One region of the Paenibacillus sp. EB106-04-04-XG159 genome, then DNA from elsewhere that is predicted to be linked to it. Evidence: riboswitches for the same ligand, from Rfam matches in the RefSeq annotation. Region 1 holds a riboswitch; the other holds the start of a gene.
What was found. Region 1 has a riboswitch for cobalamin ahead of AC3WTP_RS05870 (ABC transporter substrate-binding protein). Riboswitches for the same ligand answer to the same signal wherever they lie in the genome.
Positions count from the first base shown of each region.

Region 1 (15,413 bases):
TCGCATCGTAACATATCCGAGCGCTAGCTTCCCTTCGATCCAAGAACCTGCTAATACACCTAAGCCGTATCCAAGTGCATATACGATCAGGCTGATCGGCTGATCCAAATATTTCAGAACCATATTCAAGCCAAGCACATATATCGTAATTTCTACACAGCTTAGGACAGCAGCATAATACTTTTGGCCTTTCAGTGTCAGAATCATGCGCAAGGTGAAGAACGCGACGTATACGATTTGTATGCAAAAGATCGATAATAGGATAGTAAATATAACCTACATCTCCTTCAAGTTTATACATTTGTTGTATTACATACGTTAACCGTTAGTGCGCTTCTTCAAACCTGGAGTCGTAAGTATGATGTTTCCGTTAGTCATGAGGAGTGATTCCTGCAATGTCGTAGAGAAGCTCCATTCGCAGATGCTCGCGCACTGTATCAGCCAGCCTGTCAAAAGCCTCTTCTTGTCGATTCACAAAGCTAATACAGCTATTGAGCGGCAATAAACCCTTCCCTTCCCTCAGCTGATTAAGCCACGCACGGCGAAAATGATCATTATGAAATATACCGTGCACATACGTTCCCCAAGCTTTCCCATCTATCGAGGCATAGCCATCGCCAAAGGCTTCTCCAGCGCCTTGAAGTATGAACAAAGGACCTGCGGCTTTCTCGCTCATATTTACCGTTGAGCGCCCCATATGAATTTCATAGCCTGTTATCTTCAACCCCACTAAGTGTTCCTTGTCGGTTAGATTTCGACTTACCTCGCCATACACACGCTCAATCTTCTTCTCCGCGTAGAAGCACGTTTCTATCGGCAGATAACTCAAGCCCTTCACGACCGTCCCCGGTTCAGCCTCAGCACCATCTGGAACACTTATTAGATTGCCTAGCATTTGATAGCCACCGCAGATTCCAACCAGCTTCGCACTGCGGTGAACCTGTACCTCAATTGCCTGCTGTATCCCCGTTTCTCGCAGAAAGCGCAGATCCTCAATAGTGCTCTTCGTTCCTGGCAGGATAATAGCATCAGGTGTGCCGAGATCTGAAGCTTGCTCCACATATCGAATTCGCACGTCAGGTTCAGCCATGAGCGGATCAACATCTGTAAAATTAGAAATGCGAGGATAACGAATCACAGCAATATCTAGCTCATAACTATCTGACTCGCTGCTAGAAATGTGCTTATTCATCTGCTCCAGTACGACGGAATCCTCAGCTTCTATATTCAGATTGCGCACATAAGGCAGCACTCCAAGTACTGGCTTGCCTGTCCGTTCCTCCAACCAGTCTAGACCAGGCTGGAGAAGAGCAACATCACCGCGAAACTTGTTGATGATAAAGCCCTTTACTCGATCCCGCTCATCAGGCTCTAGCAGCTCTAAAGTACCAACAATAGAAGCAAACACCCCGCCGCGGTCAATGTCTGCGACAAGAATGACCGGCGCTTCCGCCCATGCAGCCATATTCATATTCACGATATCGTTGTGCTTCAGATTAATCTCTGCTGGACTCCCCGCTCCTTCCATCACTACTACGTCATACTCCGACTTCAAGCGGTTAACGGCTTCCGTCACCATCACCCGAGCCTCCGGCAAAAATTGACGGCGATAATCCATCGCGCTCATATGCTGATAAGGCTTGCCATGCACAACAATCTGCGAATGCATATCACGAGTCGGCTTAATCAGCACTGGATTCATATCCGTCGTGGCAGCTATGCCGCACGCTTCCGCCTGAACCCCCTGCGCACGGCCTATCTCTTTGCCATCCAGCGTCACATATGAATTCAAGGCCATATTCTGCGACTTAAACGGAGCCACCTTTAGCCCGTCCTGCTTGAAGATGCGGCACAGCGCAGTCGTCACAACGGACTTGCCCACATCCGAGGCCGTCCCTTGCAGCATAATCGCTCGCCCTATCCCATTTGATTCCTCCACTATATAACCAACCACCCTTCATCGAGATGTGTCCCTATCCACACCATTTGACCGTTCTCCCATTAGCTCAGTAAGCATCTGAGTAAACGGGATCGTGAACCGATACTTAATCAGTCACATTAGCCAAGCATTACTCACATGCTCGCTTACTGAGTCATTGGTATAATAGGCAGACACTCTTTTATAGGCACTTGCCAGGCGATGCTTACTGGCTCTATTCCTAATAAATCGCATAAATATAACATATCATTTCAAAAAAAAGCAGAAATGCCGAGCATCATATTCATACGTCCATCTTGAAAAAGATGCATGTTTTGAATGGATGCTCATCGATTCTGCTCTCATCCGAGTGGTTCAAACTACCTGCCTCGTTCAATCTCATTATATTAATGGATATATAGCGACCTGAATCGTCAAGAGAAGGGTCAGCACCAGCTCACAAATCGCTCCGTACGTATCTCCTGTCAGTCCGCCTAGTTTGCGTACAATGGCGCGTGCCAGTACATACGCAAGCAGAGCAGCCAGCAGCAGCATGCCTGCTGTATAACCAAGCACAAGCCATATATTATGAAGCGTTTCAGGGCCTATTATCCACAACTTAACCTCCAGCAGCAGAACGGACAACAAGAGGCTCATTCCCGCCGCTCTGATCACATGTTTGGAGCTTAAACCCTGAAACAGCGAGCCAAGCCCCGACTCCGAAGCTCGCGCATAGGGCTGCTTAGCAATCGCCCACACCATCGTATAGCGGCTGAAGATAAATGGCAGCACAACGGCAATGCTCCATCGCTGCTGCTCCATCAAGCTTGCAATGAGCGACCATTGCCAGAGCAGAATGATAACGCAAGCTATGACCCCCATCGCCCCCACTCGGCTATCCTTCATGATCTCCAGCATCCGCTCACGCGAGCGATGGCTTAGTATGCCGTCGGCGGTATCCATAAGCCCGTCGAGGTGCAATCCACCCGTCATCGCAAGCATGACGAGTACGGTCAATACGGCCGCGGGCATCACCGGCAGCACCTGCATCAGCAGCCAGCCGCTGCCCCATGATACGAGGCCGACGAGCACACCGGCGAAGGGAAAGAACAAGGTGCTGCGCTTCAGCACCTCATTGGTAAACGGCACCTCTACAGGTATCGGCACTCGAGTCAGAAATTGTACTGCGGCAATCAAAGCCTGCTTGAACTGAGTCATAGCTCCACCATCCGACTCTTCAATTCAATAGGAATGCCGGCTGTCACCAGATAAACTTCCTCCGCTATTCCGGCCATTCGTTGATTCAGTCGGCCGGCTGCGTCTCGAAATACCCGCCCAAGCTTATAGGCGGGAACGACACCGTTTCCCACTTCATTGGTCACCATGACCAGCGTTCCGTTATATTTAGCCGCAGCCTCAGCCAACTGCTGAATTCGCCGCTCCACTCGAGCTGTGGAATCAGGCTCGTTCTCAACAGCTAGCAGCTCATTGGACAGCCATACCGTTAAACAATCTACCATAACCGATGGAGCCGTACATGCTGCGAGCTGCTCTGGCAGATTCAACGGCCACTCGGCTGTATCCCAGCGATAAGCCGCAGCGTTTCGTTCTGCTTGATGAAGATGGATGCGCTCTTTCATCTCCTCATCCAGCGCCTCGGCTGTTGCCACATATAAACAGCCTTCCGGCGAGCGCTTACGCATCAACCGCTCCGCGAACGAGCTCTTGCCGCTGCGAGCGCCGCCCGTTACCAGGATGATGCGCCCGCTCATTGCGCCTCGTCCTTGCCCGATACGCCAGCTTGGGCAAAAGTAGCCATCTCGCGCATAATTCGGCAAGCCGCATCAACGAGCTGGAACATCAGCACAGCGCCCGTGCCTTCTCCCAGCCGCATGCCAAGGTGCAAGGTCGGCGTAAGCTTTACCGCTTGCAGCAGCGCGCGATGGCCATGCTCATCCGATAGATGAGAGCCGATCATATAGCCCTGCGCAGCTGGCGCAAGCTTTGCAGCCACTAAAGCGGCAGCCGAGGATATGAAACCGTCGATGACGACAGGCTTGCCATTCATCGCCGCTCCGAGAATAACGCCGACCAATCCAGCGATCTCCAAGCCGCCGACTTTCGCCAGTACATCCAACGCATCATCCTTCTGCGGCTGATTAACCTCTAACGCGCGGCGCACGACATTGCATTTATGCTTCCATTGGTCATCATTGATGCCGGTACCGCGGCCAACCGTTTCTTCCGGCGGCATATCCGCAAATACGCTCATCAAAGCAGCGCTCGCGGTCGTATTGCCGATTCCCATCTCGCCAGTCGCAAACATGCTGTATCCTTGCTTCACCATGTCTGTAACGATATCGATGCCCGCTTGCACAGCTGCCAATGCCTCATCACGCGACATTGCGGGACCCTTAGCCATGTTATCCGTTCCGTGCTTTACCTTGCGATTGACGAGCTTCTCATGGACAAGCTCCGCGTTGACGCCAACATCTACGCATACCACATCTGCGCCTGCTTCGCGCGCCAGCACATTAACCGCCGCGCCGCCATGAATAAAGTTAAGCACCATCTGCGGTGTCACTTCTGCAGGGAAAGCGCTGACGCCCTCCGCGCACACACCGTGATCGCCTGCCATCACAATGACCGCTTTCTTCTCAAATGCAGGCATCGCTTCCCCCGTAATCTCAGCCAGCTGCTTCGACAGCACTTCCAGCATACCTAAGCTGCCAGGAGGCTTCGTCAACTGGTTCTGGTGGTTCATTGCCGCTTGACCGGCCTCCTTATTTAGCGGTGCGATTGAATCGGTCCAAGGATATTTGTTCATATCATCATCTCCATATGTTGTCGTTTAATATTGGTCAATTATGATGTAGTTCCATTCATTTCCGACTTCCCATTAAGACTTGCGGACGGCCGCTCTCCGGATGAGGGACAATTACGGTATCGGTCTGAAATATGCGGCTGATCAGTTGAGGAGTCATGATCTCCTCAGGCTCTCCATTTCCAATAATAACTCCTTCATGCATCACAATAATTCGATCACAGTACAAGGATGCCAGATTCAAATCATGCAGCACGGACACGATCGTCAGCCCGCATGTCTGCTGCCATTCACGCATAACGTCCATAAATTGTACTTGATAGTGAATGTCAAGATAGGTTGTCGGTTCATCCAGCAGCACGAGGCTAGGCGACTGAGCCATAAGCTTGCCCAATGCCGCGCGCTGCCGCTGCCCTCCGCTTAACTGATTCAACTGTCGATCCGCAATATCCGACAGCTGCAGCTGCTCCATAATCTGATCTACAAACGGACCGCTATCCTCACGTTCACTGCCAAACCAAGACTGGTAAGGAAAACGCCCCATCTCTACGATATCTCTTACTGTAAAATGAACGTCTGGCAGCACCTCCTGCTGGTGAACGGCCATTAATCGCGATAGCTGCTTGCGGCTATAATCATGAATCGAGGCGCCATACAGCTTAATGCTGCCGCGCTTCACTGATTCCGCACGAGAAAGGAGGGATAGAAGAGTAGACTTGCCGCTGCCGTTGGGACCGATAATCCCGACCCACTCTCCCGGATAAACTTGAAGGTCTACATCATGGAGCACTGCTTGATTGCCATATGCATGAGATACTCCATTTACATCCACTGCAGGAGTCTGAATCTCCATTACATTTTCCCTCCTCGTTTCAGCCTCTTGTTGCGAATTAATAGATAGGCAAAGAACGGCGCTCCTACAAACGCTGTAACGACCCCGAGCGGAATCTCTGTCGGTGCGAGCAGGGAACGCGCAATCGTGTCCGCCCACATGACATATAACGCGCCGCCAATCGCGGACATCGGCATCAGCAATCGATAATCAGGTCCAACTACTAATCTAAGCATATGCGGAACAACCAGGCCTACAAAGCCAATGACTCCGGATACAGACACCGCTCCCGCTGTCAGGAAGGTTGCTGTCAGCAATACAATCCATTTCGTAAGCTCCACATGAAGACCGAGATGCGCGGCTTGACGTTCACCTAGAGCCAACAGGTTCAGAGGACGCACATAAGCCAGCAGAATGATGAAGCTGATGAGGAAGAACGGCGCGATTACCGCGACATAGCTCCATCCCCGAAGCGCGAGACTGCCCATCGTCCAAAATAAAATCTCATTTACCGTTTGCTCAGACATCGCCACCAAAAATGACACGATCGCACCGAGAAATGCCTGCATGACGACACCGGACAAGATCAGGGTCTCAATCGGTAATTTTCCGTTCGTTCTGGCCATCCGAAGCACAACCAGTAAGGTCAATATCCCAGTCGCGAAGGCAACCACAGGTATGGACCATTGTCCGAGCAGACTGTACTGCAGTCCGAAATAAATGAGCACAGCCGCGCCCACAGAAGCGCCCGAGGATACACCCAGCGTATACGGGTCTGCCAGCGGATTGCGCAGCACGCCTTGAAAGGCGGTTCCCGCAACTCCTAATGAAGCTCCAACGAGCATCGCCAATACAACACGCGGGAATCGCACATTCATCATGATCTGAGCGGAAGCATCATCCCAACTAACGGGAATGAGGTCTCCCACGAAAGGAATATGATGCAGCAGAATCATCGCGATCTCGCCAAATGGCATTTTAACCGACCCGATAGCTAGACATCCAATAACGGACAAGAGGAGGAGCGTAATGCCCGCTCCCCCTGCCATGATGCTGTTTCGCCGCAAGCGGCGCGATGTTGTTTCGCTGTTGGGTGTCATCGTTACCACATCCAATCTATTTTACGAGATCCGGGTAGATCGCTTTCGCAACTTCCTTCAAGCCGTCAGCCAAGCGCGGTCCCGGACGACTAATAATATTCGTATCAATGCCAATCACTTGTTTGTCTTGAATAGCCTTGATGTTGGCCCAACCGCTGCGGTTAGTAATGATCTCCTCAAGCGGCTTCTTGGAATCAAAATCAACCATACCGTCAGCATACAGAATGACGTCAGGATTGCCTTTGATCACATTTTCCTCGTTAAGTTGAATCCAACCTGGTTCACTTGCTGCCACATTTACGCCGCCGGCAATTTCAATCACTTCGTTCATGAATTCGCCTGAACCAACCGTCCAGCCTGGAGCATACTCAATGTATACTTTCTTCTTCTCCTTAACATCCTTCACAGCCGTTTGAACTTCGTCACGCACCTGCTTCATATGGTCGACAACAGCCTTGGCTTGTTCTTGATGGTCTGTAATCAAGCCATACTGTTCAATGCTGGCGATCACATCATCGTAAGTCTTAGGTTCTACCTTGAAGATCTTGATGCCAAGATCGCGGAACTTTTTAACTGCTTCCTCACTCATGGATACACCTGTAAATACGATATCCGGCTTAGCCGCAATAATGGCTTCTTCGTTAGGCTTCGTAATGTCGCCCATCTTCGGCTTAGTCAGCGCTGCTTCCGGGTAGTCATCATAATCGGATACGCCCACGATTTCAGCATCCAAGCCTATAGCAAATAAGGCTTCCGTCTCAGCAGGTGATACAGACACGATTCGCTCAGGCGCTTTCTCAAATATGAACTCTTCGCCTGTAGCGTCCTTCACCGTCAATGGGTAAGTTGTCTTCAGCGCGTCAGGAGTTTTCTGTTCCTGCTGCGGTTGTTGCGTTGTCTCTTGTTTGCCGCTTGTTTCATTCGGAGCTTTCTCTTCCGTTGCTCCGCACGCTGCCAATGTCACGGCCAGCACGAGTGTCATCAGCACGCCTAGCGAGCGGTTCCACCATGTCTTCACGTCGTTCATCCTCCCCTTTTATAGTCCATATTCTGCTGCGCATGGCAAGCTACGGACCAACGTATCCGGTTCGATAAGATTGTGTACTCAACGTCCTCCATATGAACATGAAAAGATCCCTGCCTCGCGCTAGGCGAAACAGGGATCATCGTCATCCAATGGATTGCCGGTGCGTCAATGACTGATTCTCGCATCTGAGCAAGAGAGCTCTATGGCGCATGAGCGGCTGGTTGACGTATTCCTTTCCGCGAAGGATACTTGTCGTCTCGATTCAGGCAGGTCTCCTGACTTACGGGATGCTGCTATGCGCTCGCCTTCCCATCTCAGCTTGGAGACAGTGGCACAAGAGCGCATCACCCGATTCACAGTGGCGGGACCGTGCCGGATTTGCACCGGCTTCCCTTTTCACTTTCTTCCGACAGCATGAAGCTTGCCGAACAGAAAGACCTGAATTCGTATATATACGATTGTCCGTACTTGATATGAACTAAGGTATGATTATAGGCTATATATATCTCCTTAGCAAGTATATCTTGTAAAATGTTTGGCTGCAGGACATGGGCGAGCCGCTCACGGCGATCAGCGCGTGAGCGGCGATCAGCGCGTGAGCGGTTCGGTGCGCAGAAAGCGATAGCGCTTGCCCTGCCGCTGAGCGACGATGACGAAGCCGCCTCCCGTAGGGGCGGGCACGTCCCAGAATGACGCCGCCGGCCATGCCATGCTGTGCAGGCGGCGAACGACCCCGCCGTGCGTCACGATGAGCACGGCGATCGGCGGCCGCGCGCGGCGACCCTGGCGTGGTCGCGGCGCGCGGTGGAGGCGGGCGCGCTCCAATATGGCGCGCCAAGCCTCCTCGGTCCTGGCCGCGAATTGCTGCCAGGACTCGCCGCCTGGCGGGATGACGGCTGTCATGTCATCCAGCCAGGCGCAGTATTGGGCGTCCGCCTGCAGGTCCGCATAGGTGAGGCCCTCCCAGCGGCCGAAATCCAGCTCGCGCAGGCGGGCGTCCACCACCGCGCGCAGCGGTGCGGTGCGGGGTGAGACGCGCTCGAGCGTCGCGATGCAGCGGCGCATATCGCTCGCGAATGCGAGCGGGCGCTCCGCGGCGAGACGCCGCCGCGCGGGGGCGAGCGCTGCCTGCGCCTCCGGCAGCAGCGCCGCGTCGGTGCGGCTCACGTAGCGCCGCTCCGCGTTCTCGCGCGTCACGCCGTGGCGCAGCACCGCGATGCGCACCACTTGCACGCGCCGGCTCACAGCAGCCACCCGCCGCGCGCAAGCAGCACGGCGAGGCCCGCCGCCGCGAACAGCAGCGACGAGCCGCGCAGCAGTCGGCACGCCGCAGGGATATGGCGTGCCGCTAACGTCTCAACGGGCTCACCCATATAGGCGCGCAGGCTGCGTACGCCTTTGTACACATTGTAGCCCCCAAGACGCACATGCAGCGCGCCCGCTGTCGCCGCTTCCGGCCAGCCGCTGTTCGGGCTTGGATGCTTCCCTGCATCGCGCAGCGCCATGCGCAGCGCGCCCTTGGCATCCCCTGCCCGGTACAACCAAGCGGCTAGCGCTATAAGTACCGCCGTCAGCCGTGCGGGAATCCAGTTCGCGACATCATCCAGTCGCGCCGAGGCATACCCTAGGTTCTGGTACTTTTCATTCTTGTACCCTACCATCGAATCAAGCGTATTGACCGCGCGGTAAGCCATCGCAAGCGGTGCGCCGCCGATCAGCGCATAGAATAGCGGCGAGATCACCGCATCAACAATATTCTCTGCCACAGTCTCTACTGTGGCCCGCACTACCTCCGGCTCGTCCAGCTCCGCTGTATCACGGCCGACGATCATCCCAACTTCACGGCGGGCGCCTTCCATATCGACTTCCGCAAGCCGGCGGTATACCGCCATGCCCGCATCCTGAAGGCCTTTAACCGCGATCGTCGTGCCGATCAGCAGAGCTTCAACGCCCCACGCGAGCCACGGTTGCACGGCGTGAAGCCCCCACAGCGCCAGCCACGTCAGTCCGAAAGCACCGCCCGCTATCACTAGCGGCAGCAGCGCACCCAGCGGCTTGAGCGCGGATTCGCTTGGCGCGATGCGCCGCACCAAGCGCTCCATACCCGTGATCCCCCGTCCCATCAAGATGACGGGGTGCGGGATCCACCTGGGATCGCCGACTATCCGGTCCCATACATATGCAGCTATCCAGATCCAAGCAGCGCTGTTCATTCTTCACCACCGCTGCCTTCATTACCTGGCTTCCGCTCCTCCGCGTGTGGAAACAGCTCTGCATCCTCTTCGAACTGAGTCGCTGCCGCTTCCTTTACCGTTCTATATACGAGCATGCCTAGCGCATTCCCTAACGTAGTCGCTGTGCCAGCATACTGGTGCTCCGACGTATATCTGCCGCTGTTATGTACCGCTATCGCAATCGCATCCGTCGTCGTTCCTGTCGCGGACAGCCCTGTCTCTCGGTCTAGGATGCCGAGATCCAGCAGTGCGGCTGTCTTCGCCTCCGTAATCGTGATCAACGCGTTGAATATCGCGCTCTCATGCACCAACCCATCCAGCACGATCATAATGTTAATCGTGCCCGGCGCATGCCGCTTCCCTCCTCTTTGCTGCCGATGTTCGCGTCCACGCACCTGATCCTGCGGAGTTATATAAGCAGAATACGTCTCCCGCTCCACTCCAGCGCGCGCCGCATTAGACGTACCGGCTGATGAACAGCACAGAATTGAGAATTGGTCACCTTTGAGCTCGTCAACAGACATATGCGTCACTTTAGCAGCGGTTATCAAACCAACCGTATCGTTCGGCTCGTACCCCCACTGCTCACACTGGTTCTGCATATGCTGCACAGGATCACTGCAATCGAAAAAGCGATCCACCATATAATTGACGATTCGCGTGCCTGTCGAATTACCTCCGTGTAATACCGCGCTACTGTATATCTTTACCCTCTCTGTCCATTCAACGGAAGCATGGGCATCGCGCCATACCACACGCACTCCCGGCAGATGCTTTGCGTCATAACATTTCGTTCCGTTCCGATAAGGCTGCACTCCACTTCCCCCTTAATTGCTCTATGACGATGATTCTTCAGCTATTGTTCTGTAGACTAGCCTTACAACTCGAACACCTGTCGCATCGTACGGATCAGCTGCTCATTATCTGCTCGATCCTTCACCGCTAAGCGAATATGCCCTTCCGACAAACCATTGTACATCGCACAGCTGCGGATCAGCACTCCGCGCTGTCCAAGCACAGTCTGAAGGGAGCTGGCTGTCCACGGTGCCGGCACTTCACATAATAGATAATTCACCTCGCTCGGCCACACCCGCAGTCCGAGCTGCTCCAGCTGCCCGCTCAGCCATTTGCGTTCTGAAGCAATGAGTTCTCGCGTATGTTGTTCGTATGCCGCTAGCTCAGCATCGCAATCGAACATGGCTTCACCCGCTGCTAGAGCTAAACCGTTAACACTCCAAGCCACTTGCTTGCCCGTCATCGCTATGATCCGCTTAGGATCAGCGATCGCATAACCGAGACGAAGGCCAGGAATGGCATAGAATTTAGTCAAGGAACGAAACACAACCAGATTCGAATGCTTCGTCACCATGGAAAGTGCAGATCGTTCTTCACCATCAGCAAGAAAATCAATAAAGGCCTCATCCACCGCCAGCACCGTTCCACAGCGCTCAGCTGCTTCAACTGTTCGCTGCAGTGTACTGACATCGTACAAGACACCTGTAGGATTATTCGGATGGCCGATAATGCATAGATCCACTTCCGCCATGAGCCGTTCCAATTGCTCAGCTGATACGCGGTAATCGTCGTCCGGATTCCCTACCAAGGATATAACTTCTGCACCATATTGACGCGACAACCCTGCATACTCGGAGAAACAAGGCTCTACAATACCTACTTTCGCAGGTCGCTCTGCTAGAAGCAGCAGTGCCATACATTCCGCCGCTCCGTTTCCGATCAAGAGGGAAGCAGCGTCCACTCCGAGTCGAGCCGCTAATTTCTGCTTCAAACTGCGGTGCCCAGGGTCAGGATAGCGTATGATCCACTTGATCGCTTCTTCCATTACCCGGAGCACTTGAGAAGGCGGACCTAACGGATTAATATTCGCGCTGTAATCGAGGAACCGTTCCTCTTGTCCGCCGTATGCCGTTGCAGCGCTCCATATATCCCCGCCATGTCCATAGCGTTCCAAGTCATTCATACTGCTGTCCACCCCTTCTTCGATTCACGCTATATGTCACCGTTATTCTAATCTGAACCTGAATTGATTTCAACGAAATGCCGAAAAACATTGGTCAATTGCACACTGTATCCGTTCTAACGGTTCATGTATAATGAGCCTAAATCTTTGATATGATTACTAGACTATTGATCGGATTGTGTCCGATCGTGCAAGGGGGGAACCGCAATGTCGGTACACCAGAAAACTTCTTGGTCGTCGCTCTCGGCAGCCATAGCTGTGACGATATATTATGCGGTTACTCTAATATTTACGTTCAAAGGCAATCTTGGACTTTACAGCACGGAGATGATGGCTCTGGCGCGCAATGTATTTGGTATAGCCATCGTATTTCAAGCGGTTATGTACTTTATCAATTTCGTATCGAAAGATGAACCTGAAGAGAAAGAAATAGCACGCGATGTTTCCCTGCGTGCGAATAAAGCAGCGCTCACATTTCTGGTTTTGACGGTAGCTAGCTGCGCTTTCTATCTTATATACGTATCCGATACTCAGACACCTCTTCTAAATCCGCTCATTAGCGCCCATCTTTTGGTCAGCGTATTGCTGGTTGCCTGGATCGTGAAACATGCCTCCGAGCTCGTCATTTACCACCGTTCTTACTCGATGACCAGCCTTGACAAGCATTCTTAAAGCCTTATCTTGAAAGCGATTACTTTTATCATTCACCAACAATTGGCAGCACAGCAGGTTCAGAGACTCTCTCTGGCTGCTGTGTTTTTTCATATCCTGCAGCGTGACAACCTTTTCCTTTTGGGCGCAAATCGTTTACAATAAAGAGACCGCATAAAGGAGGTCCAACTATGAAATTCATTGATAATCAAGGCATCACGGATCCGCGTATCAATCTCGCGATCGAGGAGTTCGTATTGAAGCATCTGCCTATGGATGAAGATAGCTATTTGCTGTTTTATATAAACGAGCCATCCATTATTATTGGACGTAATCAGAACACAATCGAGGAGATTAACGCCGATTACGTGAAAGACCAGAACATTCATATCGTTCGACGCTTGTCCGGCGGAGGCGCAGTCTATCATGACCTCGGCAACCTGAATTTCAGCTTTTTGACGAAGGACGACGGCGAATCGTTCCATAACTTCCGCAAATTCACGCAGCCTGTAATCGATACGCTTCAAAGCATGGGTGTTAATGCCGAATTAACGGGACGCAATGATATTCAAGTCGGCGAGCAGAAAATATCCGGCAACGCTCAATTCTCCACCCGCGGCCGCATGTTCAGTCATGGGACATTGCTGTTCGATTCTAAGATGGACAATGTCGCATCTGCTCTCAAAGTGAAACAGATGAAGATTGAATCGAAGAGCACCAAGTCCGTACGCGCTCGTGTAGCGAATATTGCCGAGTTCCTCAATGAGCCGATGACGATCGAACAGTTCCGAGCAACCATCCTGCGCCATGTATTCGGTATGGAGCCTGATCAAGTGTCGCAGTATAAGCTGACCGAGCAGGACTGGGAGAAGATCCATGCGATCTCCGAAGAAAGATATCAGAATTGGGATTGGAACTACGGGCATTCGCCGAAGTTCAACGTTCAGAACGCGAAGAAGTTCCCAGCTGGCATCGTAGATATTCGATTGGATGTAAAGGACGGCCGCATCGAAGGCGCTAAAATATTCGGTGATTTCTTCGGTATCGGGGAAATCAGCGATGTTGAAGCAAAGCTTGCAGGAGTTCGCTACAATGAACAAGCGCTGCAGGAAGCACTGGCTGAGATTGATGTTAAACATTACCTTGGCAATATCGATCGCGATGATTTCGTACAGCTGCTCCTTCTACAGATCTAATCCGCTTTACTAAAGGCTCTAATCCACCTCTGGCTTGCCAAGCAAGGGTGGACTAGAGCTTTTTAATGCTCTTGTCCACATGCTCATGAAGCTGCTTTTCTTTACTTCATGACTGAAGTGTCCAATTTTTCCTTGTCACCTTCCTCGCTTGTTCGATACAATGTTATGAACAGTATGAATTTGTAAGTTTATTGATAAGGGAGTCAAGATCATCATGAAGCGTTCGTGGATTGCCGACCTCTGCTTATTGTTCATCGCCTTTATCTGGGGGTCTACTTTTATCGTAGTACAAGCTGCAGTACAGATTCTGCCGCCTCTTACCTTCAACGCCGTCCGCTTTCTTGGCGCGGCGTGCTTATTTATTCTATTCATATTGATCTCGGATCGCAGCCTCAAGCGTTTTAAGAACCGACAGTTGCTGCTGCACGGTGGTATTCTAGGGATCATATTATTTGGAGGCTATGCCTTCCAGACAATCGGACTGCTGCACACGACAACCACGAATACCGGTTTTATTACCGGCTTATCTGTCGTTCTCGTCCCCTTCTTCACTATGTGGATGAAGCGCAGTAAACTCTCTATACAGACCTGGATCGCTGCTGCCATTGCCTTATTCGGTTTATATCTGTTAACATTCAATGGGGCAAACATGTCTTGGAACAAAGGGGACATGCTCGTATTCCTTTGCTCCATCTGCTTCGCCCTGCAGATTGCCGTAACCGATAGATTCGCCAGCCTGCACGACACACTGACGCTCGTAACAGTCCAGCTTGGCATCGTTGGTGTACTCGCCACGATCGGCGCGCTTCTGTTTGAACCGCTGCAGTCGCCTAGCGCCTTACTGCAATCCATGTCCGAACCACTTGTCTTGGGCGCTTTGCTCGTATCGATCGGATTATCCACAGCATTTGCTTTTCTGGCGCAAACGTGGGCGCAGCAATATACTTCTGCATCCAGAGTGGCGATCATTTATGCCATGGAGCCTGTATTTGCCGCGATTACAGGTGTAACCTTTGCCAATGAGCAGCTCGGAGCGTATGCTTTAGCCGGATGCGCGTTAATCTTTGTCAGTATGGTCACTGCGGAATTGAAATGGAAGCCGAGAAAGGTACAATTAGATATAGAGAGATAAAGATACACATAAGGAGAGATTCGATATGAATTACAAATTAATCGCGATTGACGTAGATGATACGCTGATCACGGATGAAAAAGTAGTAACAGAGGGCACAAAACGCGCTCTGGAGCAGGCTATTGCACAAGGCACGCACGTTACGCTGGCTACTGGACGTATGTACGCTTCTGCCCGCAAGATCGCCATGCAAACAGGCTTGAATGTACCGCTTATTACCTACCAAGGCTCCTTGATTAAAAACATTATGGACGGCGAAGTTTTGTACGAGTGCGCCGTACCGGATTCAGCGGCTCGCAAGCTGCTGCAGTACTGCGAGGAGATCGGTTTGCACCTGCAGTTGTATATTAATGACGAGCTGTATGCCCGCGAGGACAATGAGCAGCTTCAAGGATATGTCGGGCTTAACAACATCCCGTACAAGATTGAGCCTGACTTGGACAAGTTGTTAGCTACACCGTCTACGAAGATGCTGATGATTGATACGCCGGAGCGTTTGGATGAGCTGACACCAGCGATCC
Region 1 covers NZ_JBYTDY010000003.1:351,446-366,858, forward strand. The annotation lists gene AC3WTP_RS05835 (DUF2179 domain-containing protein) at 1-273, opposite strand, end outside; gene AC3WTP_RS05840 (cobyric acid synthase) at 371-1,906, opposite strand; gene cobS (adenosylcobinamide-GDP ribazoletransferase) at 2,321-3,136, opposite strand; gene cobU (bifunctional adenosylcobinamide kinase/adenosylcobinamide-phosphate guanylyltransferase) at 3,133-3,690, opposite strand; gene cobT (nicotinate-nucleotide--dimethylbenzimidazole phosphoribosyltransferase) at 3,687-4,745, opposite strand; gene AC3WTP_RS05860 (ABC transporter ATP-binding protein) at 4,801-5,595, opposite strand; gene AC3WTP_RS05865 (FecCD family ABC transporter permease) at 5,595-6,674, opposite strand; gene AC3WTP_RS05870 (ABC transporter substrate-binding protein) at 6,691-7,701, opposite strand; cobalamin riboswitch at 7,950-8,158, opposite strand; gene AC3WTP_RS05875 (histidine phosphatase family protein) at 8,290-8,946, opposite strand; gene cbiB (adenosylcobinamide-phosphate synthase CbiB) at 8,943-9,914, opposite strand; gene AC3WTP_RS05885 (adenosylcobinamide amidohydrolase) at 9,911-10,750, opposite strand; gene cobD (threonine-phosphate decarboxylase CobD) at 10,813-11,913, opposite strand; gene AC3WTP_RS05895 (phosphatase) at 12,121-12,585, shown strand; gene lplA (lipoate--protein ligase) at 12,756-13,760, shown strand; gene AC3WTP_RS05905 (DMT family transporter) at 13,975-14,892, shown strand; gene AC3WTP_RS05910 (Cof-type HAD-IIB family hydrolase) at 14,918-15,413, shown strand, end outside.

Region 2 (15,413 bases), on a different contig from region 1:
TCTGTCCTAACGTCATATCGTCAAATCGTCATAACATCACCGGCAAGAGAGCAGGAAAACATACATAATAGGGCCATGCACTCCCCTCAAGGAATGCATAGCCCTGTTTATACGTCATTCATTTCAAATTATACGATGCCCTATTTCACATTAGCCGTTACAGATACATTAGAATAGCCCAGAGACTGCAATTGGCTAAGTGTCATAAATAATCGATCCTTCACGATCAGGCTGTTGTCAGGCGTCAATTCAATACGACCCTGATCAGAAGTAATCACATATTGACTGTGCTTCCCGCTCGTCTCCTGCACTTCAATCTTCCAGCCAAGAGCGTCAAGCAGCGGCTTGACAGGGATCCACAAGTTATCATTCTTATTAAATGTGTAGTCCACTGCTACATCCTTGCCGTCAATATGAACGACATGATACTGGTCATGAACTAGCGCAATCGATTTGACCGGCAGCGACATCGTGATCAGCTTCTGATCCAGCTGAGGAAGATCCTTATATCCCTCTTCAGCAGACGATGTTATCTTCTCACGTTCCGCTGGCCCCGTCAGCTTATGCGATCGCTGCGTCTTGAAGTCGTATATTTGCTCCGTCCGGTTTGGTTCATTCAGCGCATATAGCATAGAATTGCTGTTCGCATTATATCCGCGCAGTGAAGCATACTTCACGAATGACCACTGATTCGTTGCCGGATCATAGATATCAATCTCATTCTGCTTCGCCTGCTCACTGTAACGTTGTACGAGCAGTTTATTATCCGGCATCCAGTAGATTGGACTCGTGTTATAGCTAGAGAACCATTCGTTTATTTCTCCTGTAGCGTTATTCTTCAGCCAGTAGCTCTTCTCCATCGAGATAGGTATTCTTCCGTCCTCTGCGGGGACTGCCGAATGCCATAGAATCTGTTTGGTTACCCCCCATTTTCCATCCGGAGAATAACTGAAGAACTGGCCATGATGCATCTTATCGTCCTGCGTATTGTAATAGTAGGTTTGGTTATAGTCATATTTGATACCCATTTCACCTGCGTTTACGGATACGATTGGCTGGTTGCTGCCTACGTTGTAGATCGCTTCATAATCGTCTTCCCAGCGCATAAGCGTGCCGTCTGGGGTTCGCTCCACAATGTAGGATCGATCATGTGAACCAGCAGGCTCAACTACATAGTAAATGGTACCATCTTCTTTATCTACAAAACCTATCTTTTGATGAGCAATGGCATCAATAGAGGCGGTTGGTGTCATCTTCTCAGGTGATGAGCCGTTATCATGTCCACTGACAGCCAGCACCGGTGTCGCCGAAAGCGCAAGCACACATCCCATAACTGCTTGTACAATCTGACGCAAGCGTCGTCCTGCTTTCATCCAATTCACTCCTTCTGCTCCATAGTGCAAGATGAATAAGGGACCGCCTAGGCTGCCCCTTTTTAACATTAGACGCGATCTCTATATAAAATGTTTTCTTGGTAAATAATCCATGATGGTTATACGATCCATCACTTTTTGCGCTTGCGTGACAACGAGATTCCGCCAAAACCGCTGATGATGGCCACATAGAATCCGAAATCATACCACCAGCCCGAATTAATCGGCTCGTACAAGCGCCACGAATCGCTAAACAACTGAGCAATTAGACTGATCGGCGCGATCCACCCGTGCCATATTCCCCAGAAGAAGCCTGCTGGATCAGCAGGACTGTAAGAACCATCTCCGGGTACGCAGCCTGTCATCAGCATCATAAGCAGGCCAACGCCCAATAATGCGGCATACCTCTTGATTCGTTTCGATTTCAAAGTTCGTATGTCCACTGTCTGTGATTGCTGTGCAGCCATATGCATTCCTCCTTTTAATCACTTTCATACATCGATTGAAATATATAGCAGTTCATCTCTATGTTCTATGATGTATGATGCTCCATTCATAACCCGAATCATCACTATTATTCCCGTATTCCTCTAAAATTGCACATACATGGATATGATCCGCTATATTGCCTTTATACGCAAAGAATCCTGCGGAGTTTCCCCCGCAGGATTCTGTATTAGGATGAATGATTCCACTATGCAAATGCCGCAGCCATGCCTTCGCACAAGTAATCTTTGCTCAACCTGCGAGAGACTTCAAGGGCGGCAATAGTTTATAATATTAGAACTATCTATTCATATTAGTAAGAAAGGAAGCGGATGATGATGAGCGATAAACGTGCATTAGTTCTTGGAGCAAGCGGTCTGGTCGGAAGCGAACTGTTGAAGCGCATCACGAGCAGCTATGCGCGAGTGGAGGTATTGAGCCGGCGATCGACGGGTATTGCCCTGCAGCGCGTCACAGAACACGTCATCGATTACAACAACTTAGAGGAAGCGGCCAAACATTTTCAGGTAGATGATGTATATTGCTGCCTCGGAACAACGATAAAGAAGGCCAAGACGAAGGAAGCCTTTCGCAGAGTGGATTATGAATATCCATTAAAGGCTGCTCAACTCGCTCGAGATGCGGGTGCCACCCAATTCCTCGTCATCACAGCTATGGGGGCAGATGCGAAGTCATCCATCTTCTACAGCCGTGTTAAAGGAGAACTTGAGCAATCGCTTGCGGCGCTCTCGCTGCCTGCCCTGCACATATTCCGTCCATCTCTATTAGTAGGCAAACGGCAGGAATTTCGATTCGGAGAACAGATTGCCATCTGGACTGCTCCGGTTATGCGGTTCTTATTGAGAGGACCTCTGCGCCGCTATCGTCCGATCGAAGCCTCTCAAGTCGCCTGCGGCATGCTGGCGGCAGCCAATGCTGCTAATGTTTCCGATGCTTCCAAGTCAGAAATTCACATCTATCCGTCACATGAAATCGAACAGTTGGCTGCTATGTACACCCCGATCGTCTAACACAACGGCATCCAAATTACAAGTCTTTATCGATCTGGAAATGTGATATTTATCACCGTAAAACTATTTACACACTCAATATGTTGTAGTATATTTACTAGAGCACAACTACATATTGAAATGTAGCAGGTGAAGCAGACCTGAATACGGACAGAATTCGAGCCCGAGGTATTCGTTATCTCTAGCAGCTCGACGTTCCGAAACAGGCTGCGCTTAATAGGGAAGACGGTGCGAATCCGTCACGGTCCCGCCACTGTATGGAGTGCTGTCAGCCACACTGACAGCTATGCTCGCCAAGCGCGATTTGCAGCACGTGCTGCAAGGAGGCGCCCCCCGCCACTGAGTGATATCGGGAAGGCGTTGGCAGCTGATGGCTCCGAAGTCAGGAGACCTGCCTGCAACACGAAACATATCCTACGCGGAATAGGGAATGTTCAGGAACTAGCTTCTTCATGCAAGACGCACAGTTCGTTGAGAATCATGTTCATGCCGATTCAACGCTTACTGCTGTCCTTGCGTGCGGCCTCGCTATGTCTTGTTACTGTCTAACAGCCACCATTCAGGTGCTGGTACAGTTCAAGCATGGGCTATTAGCTATGGGCTTAAACCATTGATTATGCCGACCTGAATCCCTATTTGTTGGGGATTGGTCGGCTTTTTAATATGTTGTCGAACGGATAATCCGGAGGAGGAACCACAAGATGATTACGACTTACACGATAAATACCGTATTAAAGCCTAACAACCGCTCGCTCGCCTTTGACGAGGCGCGCATCGTTCGCTACGGAGAGCGGATCATGGAAGACTTCCCGCATCTGAATCGCGACCAATGGCATCGCGGGGTCATGACGAAGCTGCGTCACCCTTCCATCCAGGCCAGCGATATTACGCAGTCTGCGATCATGACCGCGTTGGAGCTCGTGACACGCGAGGAGCCGGATTGGAAGTTTGTTGCGGCTCGCGCGCTGCTGACGAAGCTGTACAAGGAAGCGGCTCTGCATCGCAACTATAAAGCTTACCCGGACAAGCCGTACGGAGACTTCTATAAGCTCGTGAAGAAGCTGGTCGAGCTGGGCTTATACCGTGAGGAGATGCTCGAGGCCTACACCGTTGAACAGATCCGCGAGCTTGGCGCCGCGATCGATCCTCGAGGCGATGAACTGTTCGACTACATCGGCTTATTAACTTTGGCGGAGCGCTATCTGACCACCGACTTTGATGGCAGAACGATGGAGCTGCCGCAAGAACGATACATGGTCATCGCCATGTACCTGATGCATAAGGAGCCGGCGGAACGCCGAGTGCAGCTGGCGAAGGAAGCTTACTGGGCGATGAGCAATTTATATATGACAGCGGCGACACCGACAATGGCAAATGCGGGCAAGAAGGTCGCAGGCCAATTGTCCAGCTGCTTTATCGATACGGTCGATGATTCACTCGAAGGAATCTTCGACTCCAATACCGATGTAGCCCGCCTAAGCAAGATGGGCGGCGGCATCGGCGTCTACCTCGGCAAGGTACGAGCACGAGGCTCGGACATCCGCGGACATAAGAATACAAGCTCCGGCGTTATCCCTTGGATTCGCCAGCTGAACAATACAGCGGTAAGCGTTGACCAGTTAGGCACACGCAAAGGCGCAGTCGCCGTTTACTTGGATGTATTCCATAAGGACATCCTCTCCTTCTTGGATCTGAAGCTGAACAACGGGGACGAGCGAATGCGCGCTCACGATATTTTCCATGGAATCAGCATTCCGGATCTGTTTATGGAAGCTGTAGACAGCCGCGACGACTGGCATCTATTCTGTCCGCATGAAGTCAAGAAAACGATGGGCTGGAAAGATGAGAAAGGCCGCGCACTCGGCTTGGAAGACTTCTATGACGAGTCATTCGGCAACGGCTCATTCCGTGACAAGTACGCGGAAGCAGTCGCTAATCCGAATCTCTCGCGCATCACGCTGCCGGCAATCGATATTATGAAGCGTGTTCTGAAGTCGCAGTTGGAGACGGGCACACCTTACATGTTCTATAAGGATACAGTCAATCGTGCGAATCCGAACAAGGCGCACGGTATGGTCTACTGCTCCAACTTGTGTACGGAAATATTCCAGAATCAATCGCAAACGGTAATTGAGCATGAAGAGCTCGTTACGAAGGACGGACAAACACGCATCGTGATCAGCAAGATTCCAGGCGACTTCGTCGTCTGCAACTTGAACTCGATTCACCTGGCGCGCGCTGTACGCGCCGACGTGCTGGAGCGCCTCATTCCGATTCAAGTGCGCATGCTCGACAACGTTATCGACATTAACAATATTCAAGTGCTGCAAGCCCAGTACACGAACAGCCGCTACCGCGCGATCGGTCTAGGCACATTCGGGCTGCATCACCTGCTTGCGCTAGAAGGCATTGCATGGGAGTCGGCAGAAGCTGTTACGTTCAATGACCACTTGTACGAACGTATTAACTACCTTGCCGTTCAATCTTCTATGAATCTGGCGAAGGAAAAAGGCGCATACCCGCTCTTCCAAGGCTCTGATTGGGAAAATGGCCAATACTTCACTGACCGCGAGTATACGACGGGCACTCGTTCAGGCGCATATGTAACAACTGAGCAATGGCAGCAGCTTGCGGCGGAAGTACAAGCGAACGGCATGCGCAACGGCTGGCTGATGGCGGTAGCGCCTAACGGTTCAACTTCGATTATCGCGGGTTCGACAGCAAGTATCGATCCTGTATACGATCTGCTCAGCTACGAGGAGAAGACAACTTATAAGATTGCGAACCCTGCTCCAGATCTGTCCGAGAAGACGATCTGGTACTATAAGACAGCATTCCGTCTGGATCAGCACGCTTCTATCCGCATGGCAGGCGCGCGTCAGCGCCATATCGATCAAGGCCAGAGCTTCAATCTGTACGTTCGACCGGACATTCGAGCTGTGGACTTCTTGAATCTTCATCTGGATGCATGGCGCACAGGTATGAAATCGACCTATTATGTACGTTCTCAAGCACTAACCATTGATGAGTGTGAATCCTGCAGTTCATAACCATTTCCATAGTTTCAAACAACCGCGCACCTGTCGAGCTCCGATTCGGCGGGTGCACTCGTTAGCGAAGAGAGAGGAGCTCATTTTACATGACAACCATGACCAACCTGCTGAACCAGCAGATGATCTTCAACACGGAAGCACCTAACCAATCAACGCGCATCATTAACGGCGAATGCTCCGGGATCCTGAATTGGGACGACATTCGCATGCCGCATATGTACAAATTGTACAAAGTTCTGCTGCTCAACCACTGGATTCCAGACGAAATCCCGATGGCGAAGGACGCGCAGCAATACCCTCTTCTAGAGAAGGAGGAGCAGGATACGTTCAAGATCAATATTTCCCTGCTTGCTGTTCTCGATTCGATGCAAACGATGTTCGTCGGCGATGTGCGCGATTACTTTACCGATTCCTCCTTGGAGGCGATCGCTGCGATCATAGGTCAACAGGAGGTTGTACACAACCAATCCTACTCGTACGTGTTGTCTTCCCTCGTGTCCGATCAAGAGCAGAAAGAGATATTCGAATATTGGAAGCATGATAAAGTGCTGCTGGAGCGCAATCGCTTCATCGCCGACATCTATCAGAACTTCCGCAATGAGCAGACGCCGCAGACCTTCTTCGAAGCGCTCGTTGCCGATCTGATTCTAGAAGGGATCTTCTTCTACAGTACATTCGCCTTCTTCTACAATCTCGCGCGCGACCAGAAGATGATGGGCACTAGCCAGATGATCTCGTACATTCAGCGTGATGAGAATCAGCACTGCTACTTCTTCGGCGAAGTGTTCAAGCAGTTGCTGGTGGACTACCCGGAACTGAATACGAAGGAAAATATGGACTACGTGTATGCAACAATCGATCGTGCGGTGCAGCTGGAAACCAACTGGGCACATTACACACTGGACAAAGTCCGCGGCATCGATCTTCGCGAGCTGTCCGATTACATCAAATACATTGCCAATCGCCGTCTGAAAATGATGGGACTGGAGCAAGCGTATCAGAACGTAGATATCAACTGTATGCCATGGATTAAGCCATTCTCTGATGAAGCGCTGAATGCGACCAAGACTGATTTCTTTGAAGCGAAATCCCGCAACTACGGCAAAGTAGGCGACGATAACGGCTTTGATGAACTGTAAGACGCAGGATTAGCGTGACCATACGATGTATCATACCCGCTGGAGCTGGTGCTCCGGCGGTTTTTTGTTTGGGTATAGATAGAATGTGTTTATATTTAGGGTGTGCGCTTATCCTTCAGGAGTGTAAAGGATGTTATTGCCATATTGGTTTCAAATTAGGTACAATATCTAGGTAACGCGCATGCTGCACTAGAGTTTTGTAAGCACTTACATTCTGTTGGGAACTGTAGAAATGAGGGAGGGATCGTGCCGGCCATCAACCAGTGTCATTGTCGATTGCACCGATTGTTCATGAAATCTTATCATTGGCTTAACACAGTATGTATCGATTCCCACAAATTGTCTATGATACCATCTAGACAAGGCTCTAATCATACCACGGGGGTGTCCATTGATGAATCGTAAGAAGCTTGGACTTGCATTATCGTTAACTGCATTACTTGCATCCGTAATAGCAGGACCTCTGGCAGCCGCTCCGCTGCAGCCTATCGATCACAGCGCATGGATGCAGCAGAAAGCGTACATAAACGGCTCTGAAGACGGCCTGGAGCTAACTCGTCCTATTACGTTAGTGGAAGCCGTCGTCATGCTGGCGCGTGTACAAGGCGGAGAGGCAAAAGTACAGGCGATCGATCCAGCCGTGAAAGGAAGCTGGGCTGCTCGTGCACTGACATGGGCGAAGCAGGATGGCATTGTTACACCGGAGCAGTGGAAGCTGCTGCACAAGCCAGCAAGCCCAGAGACACTTCAAGCTGTCGCGAAACAGGCTGGACTGGATCTACAATTGGAAGGCAGCGAAGTGACTCGCCAAGAATTCGTTGACGCGCTTGGTGATGCAATCACGGTTCAGCTTACGATTGGACATACGAATGATGTTCACGGTCATGTTCTTGATGATGGCAAGGTGGAAATGGGTTATGCCAAGCTCGTCACCTTGATGAAGGAGCTGCGTTCGGAGAATCCGAATACGATGCTGATCGACGCGGGAGATATGATTCAAGGCACGATTTATGCCAACCTGTCGAAAGGTGAATCCATCACGGCACTGGTTAACCCGATCGGCTACGACATGATGGTCGCCGGCAACCATGAGTTTGACTTCGGTCACGAGCAATTATCGAAGGTATCGAAGATGTTCAAATTCCCCGTTCTCGGTGCCAACGTATTTGACGCTAATGATAAACCGCTCTTGGATCCTTATATGATTAAAGAAATAGAAGGCAAAAAAATCGCATTCCTCGGCCTGATAACGGAGGAAACTCCAATTGTCACCCATCCTGACAACGTCAAGGGCCTAACCTTTAAGGACCCGGTTGAGGTCGCGAAGGAATGGGTTCCTATGCTGCAATCCATGGCAGATGAAGTCATCATCGTATCGCACTCCGGCCTTGCGGCAGATCGCGAGATTGCGAAGCAAGTGGAAGGCGTAGACTTAATCATCGGCGGGCACTCCCATACCAAGCTGACGAGGCCTGAACTCGTGAACGGCGTATACATCGTTCAGGACTGGGAATACGGCAAATCCCTCGGCCGAGTAGATATGTTCTATCATAATGACGAGCTCGTGCATTTCTCCAGCAGCTTGATTGAGTATAACAAGGATACCGTTGCTGATGCCGAGACAGCGAAGCGCGTAGAAGAGCTGAAGAAGAATACAGATGGACAGTTGAATGAAAAGATCGGCACGGCTTCCGTTCTGCTTGACGGTGAACGCACGAAGATCCGCGCCGAAGAAACGAATCTCGGCAACCTTGTAGCAGACGCTATGCTGGAGCGCACGCGCTCGATGCCTGGCTTCGAAGCTGATGTCGCGCTGACGAACGGCGGAGGCATCCGCGCTTCGATCCAAGCGGGCGATATCACGAAGCGCAATCTGTACGATGTGCTTCCATTCCCGAACACACTGGCTGTTGTGGAAGCAACGGGCAAGGAGCTTCGCGCAGCGCTTGAGAATGGCGTCAGCAAGATCGAAGAAAGCGGAGGACGCTTCCCGCATGTGAGCGGCATGTCATTCACCTTCGATAAGAAGCAGCCTGCGGGTAGCCGCGTAACGAATGTGAAGGTTGGCGGCCAACCTATCGATGACGCTAAGACTTACCGGATCGCGACGAACGACTTCGTCATCGCAGGCGGGGACGGCTACGAGATGCTGAAGAAAGACAATGCCCTTAATACAGGCGTAACGCTCTACGAAGTGGTCGAAGAATACATCATCAATGCAAAAGCGGTATCCGCTAAGATTGATGGACGGATCACGAAGCTGTAAGCCTAACTAACGACAAGAACCTCCAATGCCGCTTCAACGGTGTTGGAGGTTCTTTGTATGTTACAGCAAACGTTCAAAGCCATAATCGAGCAGCGTATGTGAGTCGGTCCATACTTCCTCCATCCCAGAATGAAGTACGACTGCAATCACTTCTGTGCCTTCGCGGACCGCAGATGAGACCAGACAATATCCGGCTTGATCGGTGAAACCTGTCTTAATGCCGATCGCGCCTTCATAATAATAGCCGCTGTCCGGCTGCAGCAGCTGGTTCCGATTAACGACCATTTTTTCACTATATTGATCCTGATAAGTCACTCCAAGATTAGCCTGCTTCTCTTCGACTATTTCACGAAAGAGCTCATTGTTCATCGCTTCGCGGGCAAGCTTAGACAGATCATTCGCCGTTGTGTAATGTCTCTTATCATGCATGCCATGCGGATTCATATAGTGCGTATCGTTCATACCGAGCGATGCGGCGCGTTGGTTCATCAGCTGTATAAACGTTTGGTAGGCCTCTTCTCGCGTTGCGCCTGCAGGAGCATGCTTCATGCCGACTTGAACCGCAATCGTCCTCGCGGCATCATTGCCGGAAGGAAGCATCATAGCTGTGATCAGCTCTTGCCACGTCATCAGCTGCCCTGACTCCAAGCCTGCCGTGCTCTCATCTTCTTCCGTCCAGAGCACCTCGTCCCCAACCATAACGCCTTCGTCAGGATTCGTTGACTCCAGCGCGATCAATGCGGTCATAATCTTAGTCGTACTAGCCGGAGGAAGACGCTTCTCGTCATTTTTATAGAACAGAATCTCACCTGTTTCGGCATCTATTACAGCAGCAGCTTCGGCACTTATATGCTCCTTAGCAAGCATACGATTGTTGGTAGACATCATAAACTGGTCCCTCACTTGTAATACCTGTCCATATGCTTTGTTAATAGTGCTATCGGCGATCGGCACATCCATTATCTCCAACATCCACAACAATCCTGCTGCAATAAACATCACGCCCAATAGCTTACGGCCCGTTCGTTTTCTCTTGGCTCTAGATGTGGATTGCAGCTGCTGTGGCTCGCTCTTCATTTGTCGCATCGTTAACTCTCCTCGCTCTCGACCAGATCATATGGACTCAGTATAGACAGGAGAGTTTAAAGAACCTTTGCGAAATTATGAAGAAATTATGATGATAGCGGGAAATCTACGATAAAACGTGTGTCTTGACGGTCACTCGTTACCCGAATGCTTCCGCCATGCAGCTCCGTTATCGCCCGTGCAATCGCCAAGCCAAGTCCTGACCCTCGTGTATCATCGCCGCGCGATTTATCCGCGCGATAGAAACGGTCGAACACATGCGGAAGATCCGCTTCTGGGATCGGCTCACCATAATTGACCACTTCGATCGTCGCCGCTCTGGATTGCTTCTTAAGCAGAATATCTACAGCCCCGCCATCGCGGCCATACTTCATCGCGTTCGTCAGCAGATTGTCCAGCACCCTCACCAGCTTAAGCGAGTCCGCTTGGATCATGACTGGCGTATCTGGAATCTGCATCCGCAGCTCCATACCGGCATCCTCCATCGGCTGACGATAATGAACGTACAGCTGACTGATTAAACCGTTAAGCTGCACCTGCTGCAGCGATAGCGGTGCACCGCCGCTCATACGCGTATACTCAAACAGATCCTCTATCATCAAGTGAAGGCGCTCCGCCTTCTCATACGCGATATGAATATAATGGCGCAGCTCCACTTCGTCGCGATAACGATCCTGCTCCACCAAGCCGAGATAACCTAGAATAGACGTTAGCGGTGTTCGCAGATCATGTGAGACGTTCGTAACAAGCTCTGCCTTCGTCCGTTCAGCCAAGCGCTCTTCTTCCATCGAGCGGGTAAGCTGCTCTACCATGTAGTTGATATTGTACTCCAGCTTGCCGATCTCATCCTTGCCGCCGACCTCGATTCGCTTCGAGAGATTCCCGTTAGCCATCTCCTGCACAGCGGCTGTAATTCTGGATATGCGCCGAATGAACATCGTCATCATGATCAGATAGGCCACGATAAACCAAAACAACAGGCTGCATATGACGACAGGTACAGCTCCAATACTGCTTCTTAGAATCTCTGCTACAGCCAAAATTCCGGAGCTTCTCCCGCTGCGATAGAGCGTATCGACAAATAAAAATGATAGATAAGTAACACTTAAGGAGATGACGAGCGATAATGCGACGTAAAGCAGCATCTTCCACTTCATTGTCCACTATCCTCCACCTTATACCCTACTCCCCATACAGTATGAATATAAGGTTGCCCGTGCTTATGAACCTTGTCTCGCAGCTTGCTGATGTGTGCGGCAATCGTATTATGAGCCCCCTGGAACGGCTCCTTCCACACCAGCTCGTACAGATCTTCCGCACGATATACTCGACCCGGCTGCTTCACCATCGTATACAGGATCTCAAACTCGATGGAGGTCAGATGTACAGCCTCGCCGTCCACCTTCACCGTATGAAGCTCCTTATTTACCTCCAGCTTCCCGAGCTGCAGCACTCCATCCTGTTGGACCGCTTCCCCCGCCTTCATGCGCGGGTTCAGCTGATAAGTTCTCCGCAGCAGCGACTTGACGCGAGCCATCAGCTCCAGCGGGTTGAACGGCTTCGTCATATAATCATCGGCGCCTGTCATCAGCCCCATGATCTTATCCATATCCTCTGTCTTCGCGCTTATCATCAGAATGGGGATCCCTTGCTGCTTATTTCGAATACGGCGCGTCACTTCAAGCCCGTCCAGCTTGGGCATCATTACATCGAGCACGATAAGATCAATCGGCTCATGCTCTATGACGTTGAGCGCTTCCGAACCGTCATGTGCCAGCAAGCAGTTGTATCCTTCATTGACCGCGTAGATCCGAATCAATTGAGCGATCTCCTTGTCATCATCAACAATCAACAGCGTTGTCATTCTGTTATCCTCCTCTACACCAAATTATGCCGATAGAAATCACGCCTAGTGTAGCACATTGGACGACAAGATTGAAATAACTGGAGCAAGCCGCTTAATGAACATATATCAACTTTACATTTGTCAAATTTGTAAAGCTACTTTATACTTCATATAGGTAGTTATCTACATCGTATCGGACCAATTCAACATTCGGAGCGAATATCTAATGACCAAGAAGATTACTCAGCAGCATATCGCCGACGCGCTTCAATTGTCGCGCAACACGATCTCGAAAGCGCTTAATAATGAACCTGGACTGAAGGAAGACACACGTTCCCTCATTATTCAGCGCGCGATAGACATGGGCTATACCAAGTTTCCTCCTGGAATGCTGGAGTCCTTCCAAGTACAAGCGCAGGAGCAAGAGCTTCAGAAGCCTGCCGTACACAGAGGCAACCGCCTTATTGCGCTGCTTACGCACTCTGATTATGTGGGGAACCATTACTGGACTTCATTTATAAAAGGATTAAACACCTCATTGAAGGAACATAGATATACAGTGGCTATGACGATTATAGATGAGGAGGAAGAGGATCATCTGAAGCTGCCGGCGTTATTCGAGCAGCAAACACCTGCGGGAATTGTCACCATTGGCGCCTTCCTGCGCGCGTATTACGAACGAATAGAGAGCACGGGTATCCCCTCGCTTTTCGTAGATACTTATGCTGACTTCAATATGAATGATCTGAAGACAGACACCCTGCTCGTTAATAACAAAGACAGCGTATATGAGATGACCAAGCACTTGGTTTCTCAAGGATACCGAGAACTCGGCTTCGTCGGGGACGTCGGCTCATGCCTCAGCTATCAAGAGCGCTGGTTAGGCTTCCAGCAAGCCATGAATAACAGCGGAATTGCAATGGATCCCGCATTGAGCATCATCAACCATTTGCCCCGCCACTATTATGATGCGGCTCAATTACGTAAAGCACTGCAAGAGATGGAACGACTCCCTCGCGGCTTCGTCTGCGCGAATGACGAGATCGCTGTCGAACTAATCTATTTGCTGCGTGAAGCTGGGCATCGAGTTCCAGAAGAGATGATCCTAACCGGCTTCGACAATATCGGGCAGCTGGCCTACTTGCTTCCAAGCCTCCCGACAGTCGATGTACCTAAGGAAGAGATGGGCATGCGCGCAGGTGAACAACTCGTTTGGCGCATCGAGCACCCGGATCGTCCGAAAGAGCTTATTCGCATGGCTGTGCAGATGAATAAACAATAGTTTGAATTAATGTAACATTCCCAACTAATAATTGCACATTTATTTCACATTAATGCACACTTATGTATTGACATAGTGTGCATTTTATTTTACATTTAGAGTGTAAAGAAAACGCTAACAACAAGCTGAAGCAGCTCACAATCTTACAATTGTAAACATTGATGCGCTGCAGCACTTATTTTTACTCTTATTTATGTAAAGCGAGGGGAATGTTCATGAGCAAACTTAACATCATCGGCCCTAACGTACCGAATATGCCTTGGGAAGAGCGTCCTGAAGGTCATCGCGACGTCCTGTGGCGCTATAGCCAGAACCCAGTAATTCCACGCGATCTGCTTCCTAACTCCAACAGTATCTTCAACAGTGCTGTTGTGCCTTTTGAAGACGGCTTCGCTGGCGTATTCCGCTGCGACGATCGCAACCGTTACATGCGTTTGCATGTAGGCTTCAGTAAAGACGGCTTGAAATGGGATATTAACGAAGAGCCTCTTAAATTTGAATGCAACGATCCTGAGATCGGCAACTTCATCGAAGGCTACGATCCTCGCGTCGTTTGGATCGAAGATCGTTTCTATGTAACTTGGTGTAACCTTTACCACGGTCCAACGATCGGTGTAGCTTACACATATGACTTCAAGACGTTCCACCAGCTTGAAAATGCATTCTTGCCTTACAACCGTAATGGCGTTATGTTCCCTCGTAAGATTAACGGCAACTATGCAATGGTTAGCCGTCCGTCTGACACAGGACATACACCATTTGGAGATATCTTCTACAGCGAGAGCCCTGACATGGAATTCTGGGGCCGCCACCGTCACGTAATGGGAACATTGGGTGGATGGCAGTCCAAGAAAGTCGGCGCTGGTCCGATTCCGATCGAAACTAGCGAAGGCTGGCTCATGATCTACCACGGCGTGTTGAACTCTTGCAACGGCTTCGTATATGCTTTCGGCGCAGCATTGCTTGATCTTGAACAGCCTTGGAAAGTGCTGTACCGCAGCGAGCCATACTTGCTGCAACCATCAACTATTTACGAGTGTGTTGGCGACGTTCCAAACGTAGCATTCCCTTGTGCATCCCTCGTGGACGCGGAAACTGGCCGCATCGCAATCTACTACGGTGCAGCTGATACCGTAACTGCGCTTGCATTCGGTTACGTGGACGAGATCGTTGAATTCGTTAAGAACAACTCACGCGTAAAGTAACTTTCGGCAATAGAAGTAATGAACACATATGATTGCATATGGTTCACACTTTCTTTGTAACCCCCTATTTTCCCTAGCCGCGTCGCCCCGTGGCTAGGGATATTTAATTTCTAAGTAGTGCTGCTTCATCCATCAAAAAAAGCGCCCCCGAAGCCGCGGTATAAGACCGCAGCGTCAGAAGACGCTCGTGTGACAGCGCAAAATGCACTGGAATTAGATGATTAGAATTATTGCTTCTTAAATATGCCGAACGGCTTGCCTACTGGAAGAAAGAATCGACCAAAATGCGGATTCAATACAGACGCCGCTGAGCCGTAGAAGCTGAGCAACGCGACGCCGAATTCAGCTATTCCTGCAATAGTATGCATCGTGTGCGCTGCAATTCCGAAAGAATCCATCGTCAAACCCAGGAACAATATGTCAATGAGTACGAAGATGAAAAATAACACTTTATGTGTCTCCATCGCACCGATTGTCATGAACAAAGTAAAGATCAAGTATCCGGCAAACGCGAGACCTAGCTGCTTCGGATCAGCACTCATGGCCATCGACTCTCCGAATACGCCATGCTGAATCATCCAAGACATACCGACACCCAACCAGAATAATCCATACCCGCCAAATGCCGTTGTACCAAATGTGTTGC
Region 2 covers NZ_JBYTDY010000010.1:29,707-45,119, forward strand. The annotation lists gene AC3WTP_RS13585 (ABC-2 transporter permease) at 1-10, shown strand, start outside; gene AC3WTP_RS13590 (hypothetical protein) at 141-1,373, opposite strand; gene AC3WTP_RS13595 (hypothetical protein) at 1,505-1,840, opposite strand; gene AC3WTP_RS13600 (NAD-dependent epimerase/dehydratase family protein) at 2,198-2,890, shown strand; cobalamin riboswitch at 3,060-3,303, shown strand; gene AC3WTP_RS13605 (ribonucleoside-diphosphate reductase subunit alpha) at 3,592-5,940, shown strand; gene AC3WTP_RS13610 (ribonucleotide-diphosphate reductase subunit beta) at 6,051-7,082, shown strand; gene AC3WTP_RS13615 (bifunctional metallophosphatase/5'-nucleotidase) at 7,477-9,348, shown strand; gene AC3WTP_RS13620 (D-alanyl-D-alanine carboxypeptidase family protein) at 9,409-10,434, opposite strand; gene AC3WTP_RS13625 (sensor histidine kinase) at 10,521-11,591, opposite strand; gene AC3WTP_RS13630 (response regulator transcription factor) at 11,588-12,298, opposite strand; gene AC3WTP_RS13635 (LacI family DNA-binding transcriptional regulator) at 12,507-13,562, shown strand; gene AC3WTP_RS13640 (glycoside hydrolase family 130 protein) at 13,778-14,767, shown strand; gene AC3WTP_RS13645 (acetate uptake transporter) at 14,995-15,413, opposite strand, start outside.
Region 2: it holds a riboswitch for cobalamin, as region 1 does, so the genes downstream of both, AC3WTP_RS13605 (ribonucleoside-diphosphate reductase subunit alpha) here and AC3WTP_RS05870 (ABC transporter substrate-binding protein) in region 1, are expected to answer to the same signal.